4 regions of the Bacillus siamensis genome follow, and region 2 is predicted to be linked to each of the others. Evidence: riboswitches for the same ligand, from Rfam matches in the RefSeq annotation. Region 2 holds a riboswitch; each other region holds the start of a gene.
What was found. A riboswitch is a leader RNA that binds a small molecule or an ion and turns the genes downstream of it on or off. The one in region 2 is predicted to bind thiamine pyrophosphate.

Region 1 (4,932 bases), 690 kb from region 2:
GCAAGAGATGACTATGGAAATGAAACGAGACAGACAGCAAAAGGAAAACTTTATATCAATGAGTAAAACAGAGCGCTGCCGGGACACGGCAGCGCTTTTTTTGCTGAGACGGTCAATAGGAAATCAATCTCTTCGACCCTCGACAAATAAAACGGTTATCCCTTAAAAATTGTACTTTCCCCTCAACATTAATTGACAGACTTTCCCACAGAGCTTGCTTTATACTTATAAAACAAGAGAGAGAAACAGATATGTAAGACAAAAGAGGAAAGGGGTCAGATGTGAAAATCTATCTGGATGTCATTTGGCTGTTGAACTTTTGTTTTGATTCTCTTTTGCTTTTATTAACCGCCTTTATTTTAAAACGCCAGGTGAAAAAAAGAAGAGTGGCCGCCGGCGGTTTCATCGGATCAGCCATTGTGCTTCTGATGTTTACGCCTGTTTCTCCCTTTGTGGAGCATCCGGCGGGAAAAATGGCATTTTCAGTTGTCATCGTGCTTACGGCTTTTGGCTTTAAACGATTTCGGTACTTTTTTCAAAATTTGTTCGCCTTTTATTTCGCGACCTTTCTCGTCGGCGGGGGAATGATCGGCGTACATTCCCTGCTGCAGACAGAATCAATTGTAGAACACGGCGCTATGGTCACGAGCCAGACCGGCTTCGGCGACCCGATCAGCTGGATATTTGTTGTCATCGGATTTCCGGCCGTATGGTTTTTTTCGAAAAAGAGAATCGAAGACATCGAGACGAAGTCCATTCAGTACGATGAACTTGTCATGGTTCAGGCAGAATTCAGCGGGCAGACAATCCGCGCAAAAGGCCTGGTGGATTCCGGGAATCAGCTTTATGATCCGCTGACAAAAACGCCGGTCATGATCCTTCACATTGACAAATTCGCTCCGATTCTCAGTGAAAAGGAAACGGACATCATCAAATCTGCCAGTCCGCTTGAAGTGATAGAGCAGCTTGATGATTCGTTCCGTCATGCGGATAAGCTGAGGCTGATTCCATACAGGGGCGTCGGTCAGGACAATCAATTTTTACTCTGTTTAAAGCCGGATTACGTCACGATTATAACGAAAGACGAGATGATCGCATGTGAAAAATGCCTGATCGGCATCAGCGCGAAACCATTATCAGCGGATGGTGAATTTGACGGAATCGTTCACCCGAAGATGCTGACCGGGAAGGCTGTGAAGCATGTATCCTGACGAAAAGTCTGTTATTCATCATACTCAAAACGCATTGTATTTAGAAGGGGGAGGAAGATGAAAAAACTTAAGCTGCGTCTGACTTATTTATGGTATAAATGGCTGATGAAACTCGGACTGAAAAGTGATGAAGTATATTACATAGGAGGGAGCGAAGCGCTGCCGCCGCCTTTGTCTAAAGAAGAGGAGCAGGTGCTCTTATTAAAGCTGCCGAGCGGGGATCAGGCGGCGCGGGCCATCCTGATTGAGAGAAACTTACGCCTTGTCGTTTACATTGCCCGCAAATTCGAAAACACCGGCATCAATATCGAGGACTTAATCAGCATCGGCACAATCGGTTTAATCAAAGCGGTAAACACGTTTAATCCGGAAAAGAAAATCAAACTCGCAACCTACGCGTCACGATGTATTGAAAACGAAATTTTAATGTACTTGCGCCGAAACAATAAAATCCGTTCAGAGGTGTCCTTTGATGAACCGCTGAACATTGATTGGGACGGAAACGAACTGCTGCTTTCGGATGTGCTCGGCACAGATGATGATATTATTACAAAAGACATTGAAGCCAATGTGGATAAAAAACTTTTGAAAAAAGCGCTTGAGCAATTAAATGATAGAGAAAAGCAGATCATGGAACTGCGATTCGGGCTTGTCGGTGAAGAAGAAAAAACACAAAAAGATGTAGCCGACATGATGGGGATTTCACAATCTTATATCTCCCGGCTCGAAAAGCGGATTATTAAAAGACTGAGAAAAGAGTTTAACAAAATGGTGTAAAATTTTTTCCATCTGACAGTCCTTACTGCTGCAAGGATTGCCGGTGCCGGATGTTTATTTCTGTAAAATGACGGTGCATATTTTTCCCACCCGAGGAGATACTTAACGTTGTACAGCAGCTCCTAGTGGGAGGGAAAAACGTGTCAAGAAATAAAGTCGAAATTTGCGGGGTGGATACCTCCAAATTACCGGTACTCAAGAATGAAGAGATGAGAAAGCTGTTTAAGCAATTGCAGGATGAGGGCGATGATTCAGCGAGGGAAAAGCTTGTAAACGGCAATCTGCGCCTTGTCTTAAGCGTCATTCAGAGGTTTAACAACAGAGGAGAGTATGTTGATGACTTATTTCAGGTCGGCTGCATCGGACTAATGAAATCCATTGATAATTTTGACCTAAGCCATAATGTTAAGTTTTCAACATACGCTGTACCGATGATTATCGGAGAAATCCGCAGATATTTGCGGGATAACAATCCGATCCGCGTCTCGAGGTCGCTTCGCGATATCGCATATAAAGCGCTTCAAGTAAGGGAGCGGTTAATCAGTGAGACAAGCAGGGAGCCGACAGCAGAGGAAATCGCCAAAGTTCTTGAAGTGCCCCATGAAGAAATTGTGTTTGCCCTTGACGCCATCCAAGATCCGGTATCACTGTTTGAGCCGATTTATAATGACGGCGGCGATCCGATTTACGTGATGGACCAGATCAGCGATGAGCGCAATAAGGATACACAATGGATTGAGGAGCTCGCTCTGAAAGAAGGCATGAGAAGACTGAACGAACGGGAAAAAATGATTTTGCGAAAACGCTTTTTCCAGGGAAAAACCCAAATGGAAGTCGCAGAAGAAATCGGCATATCCCAAGCTCAGGTCTCAAGGCTTGAAAAGGCAGCCATTAAACAAATGAATAAGAATATCCATCAATAACGGAGAAAGCCTTTAAACATTGTTTTAAAGGCTTTTTTCGTGCGCCGGTTTACGTTTGCGAAAAAGTGATGTATTCTAATGTGTAAAAGTTTTAAGAAAATTGAAACAAATAAACGGGGGAACTGCAATGATTTTACAGCTGGACAATGTGTCATTAAAAAGAAACGGCCAATGGATTTTGAAAGATATCAACTGGCGCGTTGAGAAAAACGAAAATTGGGTGCTGTTCGGGCTGAACGGAGCCGGAAAAACAGCTTTGCTGAATATGTTATGTTCTTATTACTTTCCCACTTCAGGAGAGATGCAGGTGCTCGGCCATCAATTCGGCAAAACAGAGCTCGGTGACAGGCTCAGAAAAAAAATCGGTCTTGTTTCAGCGGGTCTTCAGCACAAATTATATGCCGCGGATTCTGCTTTTGAAATCGCCCTCAGCGGCGCGTACGCTTCAATCGGGCTTTACGAAACGCCGAGTGAACAAGTGAGGGAAAAAGCGATCGGTCTTCTGAAGGATTTAGGCGCCATCAGTTTCGCGGACAGACGGTATGAAACGTTATCTCAGGGGGAAAGGCAAAGAGCGCTGATTGCGCGGGCGCTTATGGCTGATCCGGAACTGCTGATTTTGGATGAGCCCGTGACGGGTCTCGATTTTATGGCAAGAGAGCAGCTGCTGGATACGATAACGTCGATCGCTGAAAAAGAAAATGCGCCGTCCATCCTTTATGTCACTCATCATGCTGAAGAAATTCTGCCGGTATTTGATCAGGCGCTGCTTTTAAAACAAGGCGAGGTGTTCGCTGCCGGGAAAATCAAGGACATGCTTTCTGACGAGCGGCTTACAGCGTTTTTCGATATGCCTGTCAATGTCTTATGGAACAACGGCCGTCCATTTTTAACGTGTGCAAAAGCGGCATCATCCGTCAAATAAAATCAATTCACCCTGGGGGTGCTGCTGACATGCAGCTGAGAGAGATGTTAGTCTCAACCCTTAACGGACCTGATCCGGATCATGCCGGCGGAGGGAAGCGGTGAAAAAAAGCGGAGGGAAATCCGTTTTTACCCGTTTCATTGGATGAAACGGGTTTTTTTAATACAGCAAAAGGAGAGATGTTCAATGAATCAGCTTGACATGCTGCTGCAGCAGGCGGATAAACGGCGGGGCGATTTAATACATATTGCTGAAAGGTTGATCGCCTTTCCGACACCGGCTCCGCCTGCAAGAAATACAGCAGATGCTCAGAAGTGGGTGGCCGGATTTTTAAAAGAAATGGGCTGCTCGGTCGATATGTGGGATGTGTATCCGGAAGATCCGAACGTAGTCGGTGTTTTAAAAGGGACAGATTCAAGCGGGCATCAAAGCCTGATTTTAAACGGACACATTGACGTAGCCGAAGTCAGGGATGAAGACTGGGACTCTGACCCGTTTCAGCCGCTCGTTAAAGCCGGCATGCTGATCGGAAGAGGCGCCGCTGATATGAAAGGCGGATTGGCGTGTGTTCTTTTTTCTCTGAAGCTGATCCATGATGCCGGCATTGAGCTTCCGGGCGACCTCATTGTACAGTCTGTGATCGGAGAAGAAGTCGGCGAGGCGGGGACGCTGGAATGCTGCAAACGCGGCTATCACGCGGATTTTGCGGTTGTCGCGGATACGAGCAGCCTGCATATTCAAGGGCAGGGCGGAGTCATCACCGGCTGGATAGAATTGAAAAGCAAACAAACATTTCATGACGGCATGAGGCGCAATATGATTCATGCGGGCGGAGGCACATTCGGAGCGAGTGCAATCGAAAAAATGGCGAAAATCATCACTGCCTTGGGAGAGCTGGAACGCCACTGGGCGGTAACGAAAAGCTATCCCGGCTTTTCACCAGGCACCAATACGATCAACCCCGCCCTTATTGAAGGGGGAAGGCACGCAGCGTTTGTCGCCGATGAATGCCGATTATGGATTACCGTCCACTTTTACCCGAACGAAACGCACGAACAAGCTGCGGCAGAAATCGAAGACTATATCAATCGTGTCT
Region 2 (4,932 bases):
ATCCGGGTGTCGCCTTTCTTTTGCCGGGGTGGTGGAATTGGCAGACACACAGGACTTAAAATCCTGCGGTAGGTGACTACCGTGCCGGTTCAAGTCCGGCCCTCGGCACCAATTTAACTTAGGACGCAACATGTTAAATTGGTCATCAATTTTTACATTACAAAACATATATGAGAGTGATTTGCATATTGCAGATCACTTTTTTTATATAATAAAAGCGTCAAGACTATGAATATAAGTTTCTTGCTTGTATCGGGTATACTGCATTACCATTAAAAAAACTTCACTAAAACCGTTGACACTTTATAAAATACATGTTATATTTATATACGTCGGTTGAACACGACGTATTACATGCCGGTGTGGCGGAATTGGCAGACGCGCACGACTCAAAATCGTGTTCCTTCTGGAGTGCCGGTTCGACCCCGGCCACCGGTATAAAAAGGCTTCTACATATGTAGAAGCCTTTTTTGTTGTATGAAAATATCCTCCAAGGCTTGTGAAAAATGATAAGCCTGCGGGCGGTTATATCTTACTCGGGGTAACGCTGGCGGTTCAGATCCCATACCAGTTTATTATTAGCGGTCGGGGCCGTGTTTGCCAGCGGAACATGTTGTGAAATATGCTCGTTCGAAGCTTGTTCCAGCACTTATTGCTGCGGGGATCTTTGTTATTTTATACGGTGTCTTTTCATTTTTTAGATAGCAATGCGAAAAGGATTTTAAAGGCGGTATCCAAAACGGAATACGCCTTTTTAATGAGCTGTTATACTTGAGAAAAAAGAGGTGATGGCGTTGAAGCAGATTATTGCAATGGGCGGCGGGGGGTTTTCCATGGAGCCGGATCATCTTGTGCTGGATCAATATATTTTAGAGCAGTCGGTGCGCTCAAAGCCGAAAGTTTGTTTTTTGCCGACGGCAAGCGGAGATTCGGAGAATTACATCGGCAGGTTTTATCAGGCCTTTCAAAAGCTGGAGTGTCAGCCGGATCACTTGTCGCTGTTTAAACCGCCGTGTTCTGACCTCAGGTCCTTTCTCATGAAGAAAGATATCATATATGTCGGAGGCGGCAATACGCGCAATATGCTTGTCTTATGGAAAGAATGGGGGCTTGACCTTATTCTGCGTGAGGCTTGGGAGAACGGCGTGATTTTGGCTGGTCTCAGCGCCGGGGCGATTTGCTGGTTTGAAGAAGGAGTGACAGATTCAACAGGAGATTTGAGAGAGTTGCAAGCTTTAGGGTTTTTGCCTGGAAGCTTTTGTCCTCACTATGACGGAGAAGCGGAACGCCGGCCGGTGTATCACCGTCTGATTTCAGAAAACAAACTTCAGGAGGGCTATGCCGCTGATGACGGCGCTGCGCTTCATTATAAAAACGGTCAGCTGTTCCGGTCTGTCTCTTCCCGGGAAACAGCAAAAGGTTACAGGGTTTTTGATACTGAAGAAGGCGTAAGGGAAACAGAGCTTCCAGTCACTCTGTTATCTGAATCTTGATAATATACTTTTTTTTCTATGCAAATTATGTTACGATGAAACCGAAATTAATAGTTACTGGGGGTGCCCGTCTGAGCGGGCTGAGAGAGAAGCGGCGGCTTCTTAACCCTTTGGACCTGATCTGGTTCGTACCAGCGTGGGGAAGTAAAGGTTTTATTATTGTTGAGGAAAACAATAATAGTTTCTTTCTGACTGCAAAACCGGGTTCTCCAATGAATCCGGTTTTTTTGTGCTGGTGCTGAGCTTGGTTCTGTTATTCAAATGGATAAGGGAGAGATTTGTATGCAAAATCAATCAGTACAGCAAGCGAACATTTCTATTATGTCGAGTTTTTCAGGCAGTAAAAAGGTTTATGTAAAGGGTTCTTCGCCTGACATACGAGTGCCGATGCGGGAAATCAGCCTTAGTCCGACAACGGGGGCGTTCGGGGAAGAGGAGAATCCGCCGGTCCGTGTTTATGATACGAGCGGACCGTATACAGACCCGGATGTACAAATTCAAATTCATGAAGGTCTGAAGCCGCTCCGCACAAAGTGGATTACAAAGCGCGGCGATGTGGAGGAATATAACGGACGGACCGTGAAGCCTGAGGACAACGGCTATAAAAAAGAGGGCCGTGCCGCCGAATATCCCGGTTTACAGCGGAAGCCGCTGCGGGCCAAGGCAGGGAAAAATGTGACACAATTGCATTATGCGAGAAAAGGCATCATTACGCCGGAAATGGAGTTTATCGCAATTCGCGAGCATGTGTCTCCCGAATTTGTCAGAGACGAGGTAGCCAGCGGCCGGGCGATCATTCCTTCAAATATTAATCATCCTGAAAGTGAACCGATGATTATCGGCCGGAATTTTCATGTGAAGATCAATGCCAATATCGGCAACTCGGCTGTTACATCTTCTATTGAAGAAGAAGTTGAAAAAATGACGTGGGCGATTCGCTGGGGCGCCGATACGATGATGGACTTATCCACCGGGAAAGATATTCATACGACACGTGAATGGATCATCCGCAATTGCCCCGTACCTGTGGGGACGGTGCCGATTTACCAGGCGCTTGAAAAAGTAAACGGCATCGCTGAGGATTTAACGTGGGACATTTATCGAGACACATTGATTGAGCAGGCGGAGCAGGGCGTGGATTATTTCACCATCCATGCCGGCGTATTGCTTCGTTACGTCCCGTTAACGGCCAAACGCACGACGGGAATCGTATCCCGCGGCGGGGCGATTATGGCGCAATGGTGCCTGGCTCACCATCAGGAAAGCTTTCTGTACACGCACTTTGAAGAAATTTGTGAAATTATGAAGACGTATGATATTGCATTTTCTCTTGGAGATGGGCTGCGTCCCGGCTCGATTGCGGATGCTAATGATGAAGCGCAGTTTGCGGAATTGGAGACTCTCGGAGAATTGACGGAAATCGCGTGGAAGCACGATGTGCAAGTGATGATCGAAGGACCGGGTCATGTGCCGATGCATAAAATTAAAGAGAACATGGACAAACAGCTGGAAATTTGTAAAGAGGCGCCTTTTTATACACTCGGCCCATTAACGACTGATATCGCTCCGGGCTATGACCATATTACTTCGGCGATCGGCGCGGCGATGATCGGCTGGTACGGGACGGCGATGCTTTGTTATGTCACGCCGAAGGAGCATTTGGGCCTGCCGAATCGTGATGATGTAAGAGAGGGAGTCATTACGTATAAAATCGCGGCCCATGCGGCAGACCTTGCCAAAGGGCATCCGGGTGCTCAGATCCGGGATGATGCTCTGTCTAAGGCGCGGTTTGAATTCCGGTGGCGCGATCAATTTCATTTGTCGCTTGATCCTGAAAGAGCAATGGAATATCACGATGAAACGCTGCCGGCTGAAGGCGCAAAAACGGCTCACTTCTGTTCGATGTGCGGCCCGAAGTTCTGCAGCATGAGAATTTCTCAGGATATTCGCGATTATGCGAAAGAAAACGGTCTGACTGAAGACGATGCCCTCAATGAAGGATTAAAAGAAAAAGCAAAAGAGTTTGTCGAGAAGGGAAGCCATTTATATCAATAAAAAAGAAAAGATGAGGATGGAGTGTGTCCATCTTCATCTTTTTTTAGAAAAACGGTGACCGGCGAAACGGCGGAATGCTCTGCTCAAAGCGGAATACGTTTTCCGGGTCATACTTCGTTTTGACTTGGCGGAGGCGGTCGACATTTCCTCCGTAATATGTCCGCAGCCAGTTTCTGATGTCTATATCAGGCCAATTTACGTAATCCCCCATCGTTTCTCTTGAAAGAGACATTCTCAGCTCTTCGATCCAGCGGATGTTTTGTCTTTCCTCTTCAGGAGATGTCCAGTTTGTTATATATTCCTGGGCAATGATGGCATCGCGATAGTAGAATGCCGTTTGATCCGGAGCGATCCGTCCGGCCGCCCCGCCGAGAGATTGCTGCCAGACACTGGCGTTTTTATTCGGAGCGTGCTCCAAGTAGTATTTTAAAGCAGAAATTGCGCGTGTGGACAATGGTTTTTCAATAAAGGAGCCTGACCGCTTCATCTTTTGCGGCTCATTGCCTCCCGGGCTGTTAAAAAAGGCTGCCGCTCTGATAAACGGAACTGTCTTGACCATGCCGCTTGTCGGGTTTCCCGCTTTCATTAACGGAGCCAGCAGTTCTTTCAGCTCATTTTTTGTTCCGATAAATTGGCCGAGCGCTTCTATGCGGTTGACTTCTTTAGGCCAAAACTGAATGGATGAAGTAAGCCGGTTATCTGTAAATGGAGCCCAGCGCTGCCACGTATTAAATACCTCTTCGAAATCATCCCAGCCCCAAGTGACAGAAAAAACAGTCACGTACGAGATCGGCACGGCTTTAAACACCATGGATGTGACAATGCCGAAGTTGCCGCCGCCTCCGCCCTGAGACGCCCAAAATAAATCAGGATGCTTTGAGCGGTTGACTGTTATCAATTCAGCACCCGCTTTTTCGTCTGCTGTGATCATCTCGAGTTGGAGGAGACGATCGCAAGTCAGGCCGGCAGCCCTTGTTAAATATCCGATTCCTCCTCCGAGCGCCAGCCCCGTGATTCCCACATTTGCAATGGTTCCCGCGGGAAGAGTCAAGCCGTACCGCCAGAGTGTCCGGTACACTTCTCCCAAATCGGCACCCGCTTCAATCGAGACCAGCCGCTTATCTTTATTCACTCTTATTTTCTTCATTTCACTGAGATCAATGACAAGCCCGTCATTTAACAGGGAAAAATTCTCGTAGCTGTGTCTTCCGCCTCTGATGCGGAAAGGCACGTTATTCTCACGCGCCCATCTCAGTGCATTGACGGCATCATGTTTGTTTTGGCAAAACACAATGATGTCCGGATATCTTTGCAGGCTTAAATTGATATTGGTTCTTGCTTCATTATAGTCGGGGTCATCTTTTCTGACGATGCGCCCGGTCAA
Region 3 (4,932 bases), 440 kb from region 2:
TAAAATGTATATCATACCGGAAAAAGAATTTTTAGAAGAGTTTGAGCGATGGGTGATTGAGCTTGCGAAAGACCAGAAGCATCTGGATACCCCGGTCCAGTATGTGGTTCGTGAATTCATGAGAAACCGGAGATTGTACATCAGTTATTATGATGCGTTTGCCGATAAACATGAATCTTCGTTTGCCGAGGGAGAAAGGAAGAGATGGGAGAATTTAATCGTTCAAGTATTTGATTTTACGATTTACACATTTGTCGATCACGCCGAATATAATTCGAAAATGCAGCTGAATGCGCAAAGAGAAATGATTTTAGAATTAAGCTCGCCGGTTATTACGCTGAGCAAACGGACGGGTCTTCTGCCGCTTGTCGGCAATATTGACACGGAACGCGCCAAATACATTCTTGAAAATACGCTGAGTACATGTGCAAACCGGCTGATTGAGCATCTGTTAATCGACTTGTCGGGCGTAGTGGTTGTCGATACAATGGTGGCGCACCAGATTTTTAAATTAATTGAAGCGCTGAACCTGATCGGCGTTTCGTCCACTTTATCCGGGATCAGGCCGGAAATTGCCCAAACCGCTGTACAGCTCGGCATTAATTTCTCGGATATTACGATTAAATCCAACCTCGCCCAGGCTCTCAATTATCATCAGTAACATACATACAAAACAGGCTGCCGAATCACTCCGGCGGCCTGTTTTTATACAAACAACAGTGAAATGAGACAGCTTGCGCCGAATAAAAGGAGCACGAGCATGAAAAAGAACCAGTCGGCGCGGCGCACAGTAACCGTTCTGTAAAACGTGCGGTTTCGGCTCCCTGTAAAACCTTTAGATTCCATTGCGATCGCTGTGCGTTCCGCCTTTCTGATGGCGCCTGCCAAAAGCGGGATGGTAAAGCGCCTGAAGGCAAAGAGCTTTCCTTTCAGCCCGGAATCAGATGCCGCGCCTCTGATTCTGTGCGCCTGTCTGATAATCAGGATTTCATCTTTCAGAAGAGGTAGAAACCGGAACCCGGCAATCACGCCGTAAGCAAGCTTCGGCGGGAGCTTACATTGCTGAATCAGACTGAGCATAAACAGAATCGGATCGGTTGTGAAAAGAAACATCATCGACAAAGCGGAAAAACATAAAATACGAAACGCGATAGAAATCCCGAGCGCCGCATTATCACTGTTGACGGCAATCGGTCCGAGCTTAAACAACAGATTGCTTTCGGTTGTCGGGACGTTTCCGAATACGGCGGCTGTCCATAAAGATCCGAAGGCAAGAATGACAAACGGAACCGTAAACAGCAGCCATTTTTTAAGCGGCACACGTCCCGCCAAGAGGACGCCTCCGGCAATGATAATATAAAACAAAGCAGGCGTGTACGGGTTATAAATAAACGACAGCATAATGACGCATAACAAAACAGCCGCCGCCTTAATTGACGGGTTAACAGCCTCCAGCCGCAGGTTCATTTCTCCGCCTCCTGTCGTGTTTCATCCATTCATACCGCAGCGGCAAAGCTAAATGCGCCCGCTCCGCGATTCCGATATGATCGGAAAACAATGAGTCGGGCGTTCCGCGGTACACAAGCTTCGTGCCGCAGAGCACAAGGATCGTATCGGCATAATCTGAGACGAGCTCCATATCATGTGTCACCATTAAAACAGCCGTTCCTTCCTTTTGGATCTCCTGAAGCATCAGCATGCACTCACGCGCCGTTTTTGCGTCCTGCCCGAAAGTCGGTTCATCAAGCAGCAAAACTTTCACCTGATGCATAAGCATCGTGGCGACGCTGAGCCTGCGCTTTTGTCCTTGGCTTAAAGAGAACGGATGCTGTGAGGCATAGCGTCTCAGGCCGAACCGGGTTAAGAGCTGAAGAGCTTTCTCCTTTGCGGCTTTACCGTTTTCAAAGCCGAACAGCAGCTCTTGAATGACAGAATCTGTGACAAACTGGTGTTCAGGATTTTGGAAAACATACCCTATCAGCCGCCGAAGCTCTTTTTCCGAATAGGAATCTACCGGTCTGCCGTCTATTTTGATGTCTCCGCTCACAGGGCGGATGAGCTTGGCCGCGGCGGACAGGAGCGTGGATTTTCCGGTTCCGTTAGGGCCGGCAATCGCGGTGATTGACCCTTTTTTTACGGAAAAGCTCACGTCCTGAAAAATGGTGTCCGTTCCTCTTCTGAATGACAGCCCGTGAACACTCAGCGCGTCCTCTGCCGAAAGCGCGGCGGGCCGGGGGCCGGGAAAGGGCGGTACAGGTTCCTGAAACAGTCTTTCTTTGCACAATGTAAAAGGGATGCTGACGTGCTTCTGCAATGAGATCACCCGCGGAATCGGAATGCCGAGCTGCGTCAGCTCTTCAAGTTTTGTTTCAAAGATCGCGTCGGTCTCTCCGTCCATCACCTTCTGACCCGTTCCGTCAAGGACAATCGTCCTGTCTATCCACGGCGCCCAATGATCTAGCTGATGCTCGATAACGAGAAGTCCGAAGCCTTTTTTGGCCTGCAGTTCTTTGATCAGCCGCACCAATTCCCGCACGGAATATGGATCAAGCTGTGCCGTCGGTTCGTCTAAAATAATGAGTTCCGGTTCCATCGCAATGATACAGGCGAGCGCGACCTTTTGTTTTGAACCGCCTGACAGCGAGGCGATCGTCCGTGTTTTCAGATGAGTGATTTCTAATTTTTCCAAAACGTCCTCAATAATTGAGTCCATCTCTTCTTTTGTATATTGCAAATTTTCCAGACCGAAGGCTATTTCATCTTCAACCGTCAGCATGCAAAACTGCTGATCCGGATCTTGAAACACGACGCCGATGGATCGGGCGGCGGGTTCTGACAGGTCCGAAAGATGTGTTCCGTATAAGGAAACGGTTCCCGTTTGAACTGCATCGCAGGCTTCCGGGTACAGACCGTTTAAACAAAGTGCGAGCGAGCTTTTACCGCATCCGCTCGGCCCGAGCAATAAAACCCGTTCTCCTTTGCGGAGCTGAAATGACACGTCTTGAAAAACCGGCTTCTCATCCTGCTCATAAGAAAAGGTAAGACGGCGGGCCGATAGAAGGGGTTCAGATGCCTGCATCTTGGTTCACCTGTTTCTTTTTCTTCTTGAATTCTTTTCCGAGCGCCATGCCGTTCAGCACCCCTGTGTAAGCCAGCGCATCACTGATTGCTTTGCCGAGAAGGCCGGCAAGAAGCGCACCTGAGACCAGGCGGATGAGAAGCATGACGGCTAATAAACCCGGATTCAAAACAGAGTATCCGGAAATGAACAAGTCATAAATGAAGCTCGCAACAGAAGACCCCATACCGGATAAAAGGAGCACGGGCAGGGTATACACCCGCCAGCGTGTCGCAAAAAAGACCGCTTCCGCACCGATTCCCTGCGCGATGCCGATCAGAATCACCATCGGCCCTGACGGATTTCCGAGTAAACACTCCACAAACGCGGCGATGATTTCAGAAACAAGCGCCGCTCCCGGTTTTTGAATAATGTAGGCGGCAATCACCGAGACGATAAACCAAATACCGTAAATCGGTTCGTAGCTCATCCGGCCGAAAAACCCTGCCGCTATATTGCTTGCATGAGTTGATAATAAATAAACGACAGCGAATACAACACTGATGACGGACATGACGACAATTTCTCTCATTTTCCAATTTTTCATTGTGATCTCCTGCTTTCTTATCGGATAGTCGTATGTATGAAAGAGTTGATTTTACGAAAGACGATTGATCGTAAGTTTCATATTGCAGTGTCCTCCCCGTTTTTTAATGAAAAATAAAAAACTGCATATCCGAGGGAATATGCAGCAGCAGAACGAAAACGCATGGAAAAAACCCTGCGCTCCGGTCAATCTGCACTTCCCCACGCTGGTATTATCCAGATCGGGTTATAAGGGATCAAAACACGCCTGCCGCATGTTTTATCTCAGCCGATAACAGCACCCCTAGTGCGTTTCCTATACAGTTTTTTATAATGACATCATCATAGTTGATCATATCTGATTTGTAAACAGCCTTTCTCTAAACAGAGTTTGGAATCGGACCGGAAGATCATTCATAAAGATAAGAAGAGCCCTTTTGATCAAAAGGAAACGGAGGACATCTATGTTTGTTCATACAGTGCAGTCTGGTGACTCGTTATTTTCCATCAGCAGAAAGTACGGATACCCTGTTGACAGCATCAGAAGCGTCAACGGGCTTGAGGAAACGAATATCGTTCCGGGGCAGGCGCTTTTGATCCCTCTTAATGAATATACGGTTCAGCCGAATGATACGTATGCCGTTATCGCAAGTAAGACTTATGTGCCGCAGATGCAGCTGATGCAGGCAAACCCGGATATTCCGCCGAACCGGCTGCGGCCGGGTCTGAAAGTGAGAATTCCGGATATCTCCAACTATTTGGCGGGAACCCTGCAATTTTACGTCATTCGGACACCTGAAGCGGACAGAGAGCTCATTAATGATTTTGCACCCTATTCATCGGCGATTTCTTTGTTTGAATATCATTTTGGCCCAAACGGAGATATCATGAATGATTTAAACGACAGGACCGCGATAGAAACCACATGGCAAAACAGAGTGCGGCCGCTTGCGGTTATCACGAATCTGACAGAAGGAGGGTTCAGCCCGGAATTAGCCCATCAAGTCCTGCAGAACCCGACGGCGAGAACGAACCTCGTCAATAATATCGTCTACCTGACCGTAAGAAAGGGATACGGCGGTGTAAATATTGATTTTGAACGGATCAGGGAAGCCGACCGGGACCTGTTTACAGGATTTCTCCGGCAGTTAAAAACCCGGCTCTCAGAGCATCAGCTCGCGCTAACGATATCGGTTCCGGCGAAAACAAATGAAGCGGTGCCGTGGCTGAGGGGATATGATTACGGCGGAATCGGAGCCGTCGTCGATTATATGTTCATCATGGCGTAC
Region 4 (4,932 bases), 1.9 Mb from region 2:
TCAGACCTTCTCGATTTTTTGTTTGATTTCTTTTATTTGATTGATGTGACGCTTTTCATGATGGCCGATAAAATCAATCCACTGGCGGATCGTCAGTTCTTGAAAAACGGGATGCGGAAGCACCCGTTCAAAGTCTTCCTCGTTTAATGATGAAATAACGGCGGTCAGCTGCTGTCTTGCTGTATCTAATTCTTGTTTCGCTTCAATGACTGATATTCGGTTTTGCTCAGGCTCAACCTGTGACGGTGCCGGATGTTTAGTTGTTCTGTCCTCTATAAACTCCATCGGTTTTTCTTCGATTTTTTTAAACGGTGCTTCTTTTGCCTGCTTTGATAAAAGATTCTGCGCTGATTCGTCAATTTTCTTTAAATGGTCAAGGACTTCGCGCACGCTCCATTCATCAGCCGCGGGCTTTTGGTTGAATTCCTCATCAGAGAGTCCTTTCAGTTCTTCCCAAGTCTGCTGTCTGGCTTCATTAAAAATGCTCATTCTATCTCCTCCTTTGGAGTAAACATACCATATCCGGATTGGATAATCATGTAATCAGCCTTTCTTATCAGAAAATTGAAACCATTTTCCTTTACAACCGTATATAAAGTAACACTCCGACATCCAGGCCGAAAGGAGGAAAGAATGTGGGTGTATTTCATCTGCCGCTTGAGACGATCTATCTTTACACACTGATTATTGCGGGGAGTCTCACGCTTTTGATTCTGTTTTTTCAAGATGTGTTTCACGGCGTCTCGGAAGCCATTCCTGTTTCATTCGTAAATCCAACGTTGATTTTGTCGTTTTTGACCATCTTTTCAGCCTCGGGTTACATCGGCGAAATCTCAACTCCGCTTTCACATCCTGTCATTGCATTACTTTCATTTGTGCTTTCAGTTTTTTTGGTCAGCCTGCTTTACTTCTTCATCCTTGTACCGCTTTCATCAGCGGAAGGGTCGCTCGTATACCGGGAGTCGGATTTAAAGGGCAGAATCGGCAGGGTTATTACTTCGGTTCCGAAAGACGGCTATGGGGAAGTGATCATAGAGGGAATCGGAGGCGCCATTTCTAAATCTGCTGTCAGCTTTGATCAAGAACAGATTCAGTACGGGACGGCCGTATTAGTGATTGACGTGAAAGACGGAGTGCTTTTTGTGACGCCGCATGAACCAATCTGATATCTAAGGGGGAACTGTTATGACTATGCCGATTATCATCGTTATCGGAATCGTATTCTTTTTACTCATCGCACTTATTGCTGTATTTATTACGAAGTACCGGACGGCGGGGCCTGACGAAGCCCTTATCGTAACCGGAAGCTATTTGGGAAATAAGAACGTCCACATTGATGAAGGCGGAAATCGTCTGAAAATCGTCCGGGGCGGGGGAACGTTCGTGCTTCCGGTGTTCCAGCAGGCGGAACCTCTCAGTTTACTTTCAAGCAAGCTTGATGTCTCTACACCTGAAGTTTATACAGAACAAGGGGTGCCGGTAATGGCCGACGGAACCGCCATTATAAAAATCGGCGGCTCCATCGGGGAAATCGCAACAGCCGCTGAACAATTTTTAGGGAAGTCTAAGGAGGACCGCGAGCAGGAGGCGCGTGAGGTGCTGGAGGGCCATCTGCGTTCCATCCTCGGCTCCATGACCGTTGAAGAAATTTATAAAAACAGGGAAAAGTTTTCTCAGGAAGTCCAGCGGGTTGCGTCTCAGGATCTTGCCAAAATGGGACTGATGATCGTTTCCTTTACGATTAAAGATGTCCGCGATAAAAATGGCTATCTAGAATCATTAGGTAAGCCGCGAATCGCCCAAGTCAAGCGGGATGCGGACATTGCCACGGCAGAAGCGGATAAAGAGACGAGAATTAAACGCGCGGCGGCTGATAAGGACGCAAAAAAATCAGAGCTGGAGCGGGCGACGGAAATAGCTGAAGCGGAAAAAATCAATCAGCTGAAAATGGCGGAATACAGAAGAGAGCAGGACACAGCAAAAGCCAATGCCGACCAGGCATATGACCTCGAAACAGCAAAAGCCCGCCAGCAGGTGACAGAGCAGGAAATGCAGATTAAAATTATTGAGCGGCAAAAGCAGATTGAATTGGAAGAAAAAGAAATTCTCCGCCGTGAGCGCCAGTATGACTCTGAAGTGAAGAAAAAGGCCGATGCCGACCGTTATTCGGTAGAACAAGCGGCCGCAGCTGCAAAGGCGAAGCAGCTCGCAGAAGCAGATGCCGAACAGTATAGTATTGAAGCGATGGCCAAAGCGGAAGCTGAACGCGTGAGAATTGACGGTCTTGCTAAAGCGGAGGCTGAAAAGGCGAGAGGAGAAACCGAAGCGGAAGTCACCCGCCTGAAAGGTCTTGCGGAAGCGGAAGCTAAAGAGAAAATTGCTGAAGCCTTCGAAAAATACGGGCAGGCCGCAATCCTCGATATGATTGTGAAAATGCTGCCTGAGTATGCGAAGCAAGTCTCGGCGCCTCTTTCCAACATTGATAAAATAACTGTCGTTGATACGGGAGGAAGCGGTGAAAACGGCGGAGCCAATAAAGTCACGGGCTATGCAACCAATTTAATGGCCGGTCTTCAGGAAAGTTTAAAAGCATCTTCCGGAATCAATGTAAAAGAGATCATTGAGAATTTTTCAGGCAAAGGAAACATAAAACAAAGCATAAATGAACTTACAAAAGAACTGAGCGATTCGAAGAAAGAACGCAGCTCTGGATAAAAAAACAGCAGGCATAACCCGCCTGCTGTTTCAATTTGCCCGCTTGGATTCAAGAAGCCGCGGCGCCGTCATGAATAATAAGATAAGGACAATGGCTGAAAGGATAAAAGAAGGAATCATATAAGTCGCGTTGTAGACGAGCGAATAAATCCAGACCGGAGTGCCCTTCGGAGCATAGCTTCCGAAAAAGACCGCTCCGGAGATCACATGTGCCGCATACCGCAGCACACTGCCGATAAAAACGCCGCTTATCACATACACCGTTAATGCGCCTCTTTTTTTAGCCAATGCCGTTTCACGGACACCGGAAGCAAACAAGCCGCTGAAACCGAGAACTGCAAACGCCGCGATATAATCAAGAAATAGCTGCACCGGGTGCTGCAAAAACAAATTGCCGATGGCGATCTGGACAATCCCTGTTAAAAAGCCTGTCGTAAGCCCGGCCTTCACTCCCCAGCGGAATGAAATCAAAAAAATCGGAATCATCATAATAGAGACTGATCCGCCTTGTGGCATACGGAGAAACATACCTGACACAATGTCCAGAATGACGGCCGCTCCGGTCATAATCGCTATTTCTATTAAGCGCACAAGCTGTGTTGAATGATTCATAGTTTTCCCCCTGGTCAGACAACCGTATCAAGGATAAACAAAAAAGCAGGGCGGGGAAGGATGGGAAAAGGTCCGCGCGCTGCTTACAAAACTGCAATTCATTTGGCTTTGCCACATCCCTACGCCAGCGTTAACTAACAGGTTCAAAGGGTCAGAACAAAACGTTCACTCTCAGCTTTAATGCTCCCCTTGTGGTCATCAAGTATTTAGTTCAATCTTACTATACAAGAAAATATACCAAACCACAAGACAGCATTCTTTCTATAGAAGAGAAACTGAAATAAGTATGAATGAAAATAAACAGGGACTTTTTTTAAAAAAACTATTGTCATACTTTTAAAAGGGTGTTATATTATTAAACGTCGCTGATGAACAGCAGACAAAACAAAAAGCTTCGAAAACGATTTGAAAAAAGTTGTTGACATAAAAGAAGCTAAGTGGTAAGATAATAAAGCTGCTTCAACAAGCGGTAATGATCTTTGAAAACTAAACAAGACAAAACGTACCTGTTAATTCAAAGTTTTAAATAAATCGCACAGCGATGTGCGTAGTCAGTCAAACTAAGGTCTGCACGATGCAGATCACACAGACGTTACTGCAGGATGCAGTGAGCTTAGTCTGTGATCCATTTATCGGAGAGTTTGATCCTGGCTCAGGACGAACGCTGGCGGCGTGCCTAATACATGCAAGTCGAGCGGACAGATGGGAGCTTGCTCCCTGATGTTAGCGGCGGACGGGTGAGTAACACGTGGGTAACCTGCCTGTAAGACTGGGATAACTCCGGGAAACCGGGGCTAATACCGGATGGTTGTTTGAACCGCATGGTTCAGACATAAAAGGTGGCTTCGGCTACCACTTACAGATGGACCCGCGGCGCATTAGCTAGTTGGTGAGGTAACGGCTCACCAAGGCGACGATGCGTAGCCGACCTGAGAGGGTGATCGGCCACACTGGGACTGAGACACGGCCCAGACTCCTACGGGAGGCAGCAGTAGGGAATCTTCCGCAATGGACGAAAGTCTGACGGAGCAACGCCGCGTGAGTGATGAAGGTTTTCGGATCGTAAAGCTCTGTTGTTAGGGAAGAACAAGTGCCGTTCAAATAGGGCGGCACCTTGACGGTACCTAACCAGAAAGCCACGGCTAACTACGTGCCAGCAGCCGCGGTAATACGTAGGTGGCAAGCGTTGTCCGGAATTATTGGGCGTAAAGGGCTCGCAGGCGGTTTCTTAAGTCTGATGTGAAAGCCCCCGGCTCAACCGGGGAGGGTCATTGGAAACTGGGGAACTTGAGTGCAGAAGAGGAGAGTGGAATTCCACGTGTAGCGGTGAAATGCGTAGAGATGTGGAGGAACACCAGTGGCGAAGGCGACTCTCTGGTCTGTAACTGACGCTGAGGAGCGAAAGCGTGGGGAGCGAACAGGATTAGATACCCTGGTAGTCCACGCCGTAAACGATGAGTGCTAAGTGTTAGGGGGTTTCCGCCCCTTAGTGCTGCAGCTAACGCATTAAGCACTCCGCCTGGGGAGTACGGTCGCAAGACTGAAACTCAAAGGAATTGACGGGGGCCCGCACAAGCGGTGGAGCATGTGGTTTAATTCGAAGCA

Region 1: another riboswitch for thiamine pyrophosphate. It lies ahead of ABDB98_RS07895 (acetylornithine deacetylase); the one in region 2 lies ahead of thiC (phosphomethylpyrimidine synthase ThiC).
Region 3: another riboswitch for thiamine pyrophosphate. It lies ahead of ABDB98_RS06865 (ECF transporter S component); the one in region 2 lies ahead of thiC (phosphomethylpyrimidine synthase ThiC).
Region 4: another riboswitch for thiamine pyrophosphate. It lies ahead of thiT (energy-coupled thiamine transporter ThiT); the one in region 2 lies ahead of thiC (phosphomethylpyrimidine synthase ThiC).

Annotation. Positions count from the first base shown of each region.
Region 1 is NZ_CP155579.1:1,535,795-1,540,726, forward strand. It holds gene ABDB98_RS07870 (S8 family serine peptidase) at 1-66, shown strand, start outside; gene spoIIGA (sigma-E processing peptidase SpoIIGA) at 282-1,211, shown strand; gene sigE (RNA polymerase sporulation sigma factor SigE) at 1,269-1,988, shown strand; gene sigG (RNA polymerase sporulation sigma factor SigG) at 2,129-2,911, shown strand; gene ABDB98_RS07890 (ABC transporter ATP-binding protein) at 3,039-3,836, shown strand; TPP riboswitch at 3,841-3,949, shown strand; gene ABDB98_RS07895 (acetylornithine deacetylase) at 4,023-4,932, shown strand, end outside.
Region 2 is NZ_CP155579.1:847,628-852,559, forward strand. It holds tRNA gene ABDB98_RS04380 (tRNA-Cys) at 1-15, shown strand, start outside; tRNA gene ABDB98_RS04385 (tRNA-Leu) at 23-111, shown strand; tRNA gene ABDB98_RS04390 (tRNA-Leu) at 357-438, shown strand; partial or broken gene ABDB98_RS04395 (Na+/H+ antiporter NhaC family protein) at 536-705, shown strand; gene ABDB98_RS04400 (Type 1 glutamine amidotransferase-like domain-containing protein) at 795-1,493, shown strand; TPP riboswitch at 1,543-1,653, shown strand; gene thiC (phosphomethylpyrimidine synthase ThiC) at 1,776-3,548, shown strand; gene ABDB98_RS04410 (FAD-binding oxidoreductase) at 3,592-4,932, opposite strand, start outside.
Region 3 is NZ_CP155579.1:1,288,288-1,293,219, forward strand. It holds gene ABDB98_RS06850 (STAS domain-containing protein) at 1-661, shown strand, start outside; gene ABDB98_RS06855 (energy-coupling factor transporter transmembrane component T family protein) at 706-1,467, opposite strand; gene ABDB98_RS06860 (ABC transporter ATP-binding protein) at 1,442-3,079, opposite strand; gene ABDB98_RS06865 (ECF transporter S component) at 3,066-3,665, opposite strand; TPP riboswitch at 3,846-3,959, opposite strand; gene ABDB98_RS06870 (glycosyl hydrolase family 18 protein) at 4,108-4,932, shown strand, end outside.
Region 4 is NZ_CP155579.1:2,893,088-2,898,019, reverse strand. It holds gene ABDB98_RS14260 (DinB family protein) at 1-489, opposite strand; gene ABDB98_RS14255 (NfeD family protein) at 636-1,166, shown strand; gene ABDB98_RS14250 (flotillin family protein) at 1,186-2,715, shown strand; gene thiT (energy-coupled thiamine transporter ThiT) at 2,746-3,327, opposite strand; TPP riboswitch at 3,427-3,527, opposite strand; rRNA gene ABDB98_RS14240 (16S ribosomal RNA) at 3,957-4,932, shown strand, end outside.